Regions from separate parts of the Saccharobesus litoralis genome, predicted to be linked through region 1. Evidence: predicted binding sites of a transcription regulator. Region 1 holds the regulator's gene; the other holds the start of a gene.
What was found. The regulator FNR, encoded in region 1, switches genes on or off when oxygen is low (the NO sensors DNR and NnrR bind a similar motif). The targets are predictions, from matches to a motif close to TTGATCTAGATCAA.
Positions count from the first base shown of each region.

Region 1 (3,425 bases):
TAATGCCAGTACGTCACAGTTGATGGCATCTAACATATGTTCTGCGGTATTACCTATAATCGCAGCTGATAGTCCTGTACGGCCAATTGTCCCCAGAACAACAAGTTCGGCATCCATCTCGGTCGATAACTTGGGCACCACTTCTTCAGCTAATCCTTCTTCTACTACACAATGCTCTGGTTTAACTTGATATTGGTCAGCGTAGGTTTGCATAGCATCAAGATGGTGTTGTCGTATCGATTCGATATAACTCGATGGATCAAACTCAGGGATTTCAACCGCTAAGCTGACAGGCGTACCAGGGTAGCAATTGACGAGTATGGCATCTGAATGCAAAACGCGAGCGGCCGATTTGGCTTGTTCTATAATTTTTTTATTGAGTGACCTGTGTTCAGCTTCATCGCTACTAACATTGACCGCCGCTATTATTTTACTGTTTTCAGGCCAAGCATGTTCTTTAACTAACAACAGTGGGACTGGACATTTACGTAACAAGTGCCAGTCAGTAGGAGTGAAAATGACTGATTTTAGTACATCATGTTCGTGAGTCGCTTTAATAACCAGATCATAATTATCTTTTAAAACCGTCTCTAATATGGCTTGATAAGGTCGGTTATGCCACAACACTCTTGCATGTAGTTGGCTTGCTTGATCCGCTTTTTTATCTAAAATACCTTCTAGCCAATTACTGCGGTCATCGATAACAGCGCTTTGCATTAATTGGCGCTCTTCGCTAGACAACATAGTCGTCATTTCATATGAAAAGTCGAATATGGTCATTATGGCCGTGACACTTGCCCCTGTTTTGGAGGCCAACTCTATCGCTCGATTTAATGCTTTCTGTTCTGTTTGAGTTGGGTCAATGACGGCTAAAATTCGATTAAATTTTTCCATGGTAGGGATCCCGCTTTGTGAGTGCTTAACAATAATTTTAGTTCAATATTGGCAAAACAGCGGGAATTTAGTTGATACAGAGCAAACAGGCGTTTTGGTTAATCAACGTTAAGATATTGGTGGTCAGCGAAGGCTAAAAACAAAAAGCCAGGTCAAACCTGGCTTTTTATCAATTCAATTTGTTTTGCAAAATTAGCAGAGTATGTTGTTACGGCTGCCTGATAATTCATCTAAGCCTTTATGGTCGACAATACTGATAAATTTTCCGTTAACGCTAATTAAATTTTCTTTTTGATAGCGGCTGAGTAAGCGGCTGATAGTTTCGACAGTTAAACCTAAGAAGTTACCAATATCAGCGCGGGTCATGGTTAACCGGAATTCGTTTGGTGAAAATCCGCGTTGCTCAAATCGATAGGATAAGCTACTGATAAACGCTGCCAATTTTTGCTCGGCGGTTTTGCGGTTTAATAATAACACCAGCTCTTGATCTGAGGTGATTTCATTACTCATTAATTTCATCACTTGCTGGCGCAGTTGCGGCATATTAGCTGATAAGTTATCAAGTGTGTCAAACGGGATCTCACACACTAATGAGGTTTCTAATGAGACAGCAAAACTAGGGTGAATTTTATTATGGATGGCATCAAAGCCAATAATATCACCGGGTAAATGAAAGGCGGTTATTTGTTCATCACCTTGGCTCGAAATAGTATAAGATTTAAACGAGCCAGAACGCACGGCATACAAAGATTTGAATGGTTTACCGGCTTCAAATAGTTTTTCCGCTTTTTGGAATGGGCGCTTGCGATGAATGATTTCATCAAGCTTATCCATATCTGTTTTATTTAAAGACACGGGTAAACAAAGAGAGCTGATACTGCAGTTATTACAACTAACTGCACATGAAAATCCTGAATTTTCCATTGAGATAACCTTAGCGACCTTATTAATCGTACAGTCTACGACAATATCCTAAAGTTGCAATACCCCTACGAATATTGTGTATATTCCATAAGCGCATAAAGATAGTCCAGCCACTAACTTTACCTGATTATGTTTTAATAATTGCACAACCTGCTGAGACATAAAGGAGGTTGTTAGCATTGAAGGTAATGTACCAATTCCAAAGCAAAGCATGATTAATGCGCCTTGGTAAAGGCTAGTGCTGCTCATGGCCCATGCGACAGTTGAGTAGACTAATCCACAAGGCAGCCAACCCCAAAGCGCACCGGCCACAAAGCGTTGGCTAATGGATTTTTGCTTTAAGGTTTTAGCTGCATGGGGTTGAATTAGTTGCCAAAGCGGCGTGAATAGTTTTTCAAAGTAGTTAATGAGTAAACTAAGGCGAGCAACGTATAAGCCCATTAATATAATTAAGCTACCTGCTAGCACTTTGACCACAATTAGAGCGGGCTTAATCTCACTTAGCAAGGTTTGGCTAGCCAAACCTACCAATGCGCCAATTAACGTATAGGTGGTTATTCTGCCTAAATGATAAGCGGCGATGGCAACACAATTTTTATCATGGCCAATAGCTGCGCTGATCCCGCCACACATGGCAAGGCAATGTGATGATGCCAAAAAACCAATGGTAAATGCGCTGATGAGTTCAGTTAGCATACTGCTTATGACAAATCACTTTCTTGCTTGGACGATTTTTGGTGATCCGTTGGTGTTTGTTCTTTAACCGAGCCATCGACTACATCATTGGCGGTTGCGGGCTTATTTGGCTTATTTTCATCATCAAAAAGAATGTTATAGGCTTGTCTGTCTAGGTCATCAAATTGTTCGGATTTAACCGCCCAAAAAAACACACCTATAGCAATTAATACAATAACAATAGCAAGGGGGATGAGTACGTAAACTACGTTCATAATTTTAAAAGCCGAGTCGAGTTGATAACAACCAGTAGTGAACTTAATGACATACCAAATACTGCAACGTAAGGTGATAGTATGTTCATACAAGCTAATGGCAATACTAGCGAATTATAGCCTAATGCCCAGCATAAGTTTTGCTTGATAATAGTGTTAAGCTTGTTTGATACCGTAAATATCCAGTTAATTTTGTTAAGCTGGTGACTCATTAAAATAATATCTGATTTTTGTTTACTTAGATCGGTGGCGTTGGCCACTGCAATGCTGATGTCGGCAGCAGATAGCACCAAAGCGTCATTTATACCGTCGCCAACCATACCCACTAATTTGTTTTGTTGCTGAATTTGATGTAATTGACTCACTTTGTCTATTGGTTTTAATTCAGCAAAATAGTCACATTGTAGGTGATTGGCCGCAGATGCCACTGACGTTTTTGTATCACCACTTAAAATTAACTTTTGGCAAGGTAGATCTTTGGCCATGGATAATGCGTCTTCTCGCAGTGGATCAGCCAAATAGATAGCCGCAATGAGTTGCTCGTTAACACTGACCAATAATCTTGCATCACACCAAGGGTGATTGTTATCGAGTGAGAAGTAATCTTTAGATCCCACTTTAATTAAGTTACCCGAAACAATACCTGATAAGCCAAGT
Region 1 is NZ_CP026604.1:3,678,828-3,682,252, forward strand. It holds gene uspE (universal stress protein UspE) at 1-894, opposite strand, end outside; gene fnr (fumarate/nitrate reduction transcriptional regulator Fnr) at 1,087-1,818, opposite strand; gene C2869_RS13165 (sulfite exporter TauE/SafE family protein) at 1,867-2,514, opposite strand; gene ccoS (cbb3-type cytochrome oxidase assembly protein CcoS) at 2,520-2,768, opposite strand; gene C2869_RS13175 (heavy metal translocating P-type ATPase) at 2,765-3,425, opposite strand, start outside.

Region 2 (3,425 bases), 2.3 Mb from region 1:
TATTGATAGCGCGCAGTATAAAAACCTCAATGACAATGTTAATTGATATAGATTAACTGGCGCTACAAAAGCCTATTTAGCCTGTCTTTAAACTGAGTGCATACCCGCAATATTGTGCCAATAACCATTGGTTTGTTGTTTACTTAATGGCTGCTTAACCGGCGAGGCTTCTTGTGCGATAAAGTTTTGCAGAATATCGAACGTGTTTTCCGCTTGCGGGCTGATGCGAATAATATCGATTAAATCATCAACATCTACCAAATCATTAATTAAGTTGCTGCATTTTCCGGCTTGAGTTTGAATACCGTTAAGTACAAACAATTGCTGGCCATCTTGGCTATAAGTCGGTCGCCCTTGCGGATAGTTAATACAGCACAATTCACAATCATCTTTGGCGCGGTTTTCTGATCTGGCGGTGAAACAGCGGGCTGAGAATGCTAATGGCAAATGACCATAGGCAAACAATTCCACTTCAAAATCTTGATTATGATAAAGCTCGGCATACTCATTTAGCAAAGTGGTGATCCAGTCGCGACTCAGCTCAGCAGGGATCACCCAACGCATCATGCCTGAACTACGCAGCTGTTTGAGGCTACGCGCATTATAAATATTAATCGGCTGACCACAGACAAAAGGCACACCGTTTTCACTCAACAGTTGCACAGCACTAATATCATTGGCTTCAACTAAAAACTCACCATTATCGCAATAACGTTTTAATACATTAACTTCAGACGGCGCTTCTAATAATGTCATGGTGGATAGCACTACTTGTTTACCTACCGCCGCTAGCTGTTGGGCGACATCAAGCCAATCTTTGTATTTAAGTTCACGACGTTTGCTACAAACACTTTCGCCTAAATAAATAATGTCAGCCGGGCTTTGCGCGGCTTGTTGATAAAAGTCTTCGATTGTTGTTTTTGGCCAATAATATTGAATGGCGCCAAGGGAATATTGCATAGGTTTTTCTCCATCTAATTATTGCCAATTTCTGTGATAAGCGCCCAGCGTGGTTTGGCTGCCTTCCGATAACTGGGCTAACTTGGTATTCCAGCTTTGCTCGACTTCAAAATCACTCGGGTTTTGCAAACAGGCGTCTATCGCTTGGCGCCATACTTGGGTGACTTGGGCAACATAAGCTGGGCTGCGTTGTCGCCCTTCGATTTTGACTGCGCTAATGCCGGTGTTAATTAGCTCCGGCAATAATTGCAAGGTGTTAAGACTGGTTGGTTCTTCAAGCGCATGGTAGGTATGGCTGCCAACATCGAACCTGCCTTTGCATAGGGTGGGGTAGCCAGCGTTTTCATCCGGCGCATAACGGTCGATCATCACGTCGTTAAGAAGAGATTCTAAATATCGCCCGTCTTCTTGCCATCTTACATATTTGGCGGGGGAACATGCACCAGCTGTATTGGGGCTTTCGCCAGTCATATAGCTAGATAAATAACAGCGTCCTTCTGCCATAATACACAAGCTGCCATAAGCAAAGACTTCAAGCTCCACCTTGGTTGTGCGCGCCAGCTGTTTTACTTGATGTATCGACAATACGCGCGGCAATACCGCGCGCTTAATACCAAAGTTATTTTGATAAAACTGAATACCTTGTGCTGTGGTTGCCGACGCTTGCACCGATAAGTGCAACTCGATATCAGGATAGCGATTGGCTGCATAATCTAACACACCTATGTCAGCTAGTATCAGCACATTGGCGCCGATATCGACGGCATGATCAACCGCGTATTGCCAGCGCTTAAACTGGCCTGGGTGAGCAAAAGTGTTAATGGCAATATGTAACAGTTTATTTTGCTGTTGGATTAATTGGGCGGCTTGGCCGATGGTTTTATTGTCAAAATTTAAGCCGGAAAAATGTCTGGCGTTGGTGTCGTCTTTTAAGCCGATATAGATAGCATCAGCACCCTGCTTTAAGGCTGATTTTACCGCTGGCAGGCTACCAGCGGGGCTCAATAATTGCATAATTGATCCACATCATGATGAAGGAATGAATCGCAGTATAAAAGCCTAGAAGCAGGGTTTCGTTGATTTAGATTAAAGGTGCGGGCTATTAGCTTCTTATACTGATTTACAAATTTTTAACCCATAAGACTCACATGACCCAATTATTTTCTCAGTTAAACCGTCTAGCACCCGCTAATGTTGTAGTACCTAAACTCCTCGCTTTTAGTCAGCAAATATTGCCACAACGTTTAATGGATAGCGTGTTGGCTGAGATGTTTAACCAAGTCTTTGCTGAACCATTAAACAATGGAGAGTTAAATTTTTTGCAAGGCAAATGGCTAGGCTTAAAAATGCTCGATATTCCATTGCATGTGCAGATCTCTGTTACACCATCAGCCAATAAGCGAAAAGATCAGAAAGCCAAGATCACCTGTCGGCGACCAGGTACGGCTAATGCTAGAGACAGTAAAGAGGCTGACGTCACCATTAGTGGTCAACATAAAGCCTTTGTCTTAATGGCAGCGCAACAGTGTGATCCCGATACCTTATTTTTTCGACGCCAATTGCAGATCACGGGTGATACAGATTTTGGCTTGGCTTTGAAAAACTTCTTAGATGCGTTTGATCGCGATGTGTTAGCCAAACCATTAAATCAATTTATCGACTTTTATGCTGAGCTGCATGTGTCGCAAGGGGTAAGTCATGTTTAATTACTTAACACCACAAGTGGTATTGCAAGAAGTGCCAGGTGAAGTGTCGTTATTGTTCACTATCACCGGCTGCGCACTAAAGTGCGAAGGTTGCCATAGCCCAGAGATCCACGACCCCAATTATGGTCAACCATTAACAGAAGCAGATTACATTAAATGGTTAGATAAGTACCAAGCCTTGATCAGTTGTGTGGTGTTTTTTGGCGGTGAGTGGCAAAGTGATCAACTCATTATTTGCTTGAGTATTGCTAAAAAGCGTGGGCTTAAGACGTGTTTGTATACAGGTAAAGATAAGTTGAGCAAACCTATATTGGCTCAATTAGATTATGTTAAATATGGACGGTGGCAGCCCAAATTGGGAGGCCTAGACAAAGCCACCACTAACCAAAGGTTTGTTAACGTACACACGGGAGAGCTGCTCAATGCCAAGTTTCAAACACACTAGGCAGTAAACACAATTTCTTTGATTTAAACCAACAAAAATAGGCTTGTAAAGTATTTATAAAAACGGCTTGATTTGCGTCAATTGAGATCTCTTCTCAACTGGAATTAATACTATATGTGGTGCTTAATACTGCTCCAAGACACAAGATATAGTGTCACCGGTTGCTCGACGAATTACTTAATTGCAGATAGGAACAAGAATAAAATGCAGCACTTATCCGATAGCCTAGTTCAACATAAAGTCCAATTTATAGATAACTATATTCATGCCAGTAACGCCGCCGATGGCTCGAAATATGATGCCAATGCCAACGT
Region 2 is NZ_CP026604.1:1,339,757-1,343,181, reverse strand. It holds gene C2869_RS04695 (U32 family peptidase) at 88-960, opposite strand; gene ubiU (ubiquinone anaerobic biosynthesis protein UbiU) at 979-1,974, opposite strand; gene ubiT (ubiquinone anaerobic biosynthesis accessory factor UbiT) at 2,109-2,666, shown strand; gene nrdG (anaerobic ribonucleoside-triphosphate reductase activating protein) at 2,659-3,111, shown strand; gene nrdD (anaerobic ribonucleoside-triphosphate reductase) at 3,316-3,425, shown strand, end outside.
Region 2: the regulator FNR is predicted to act here: its motif matches at 1,977-1,990, upstream of ubiU (ubiquinone anaerobic biosynthesis protein UbiU).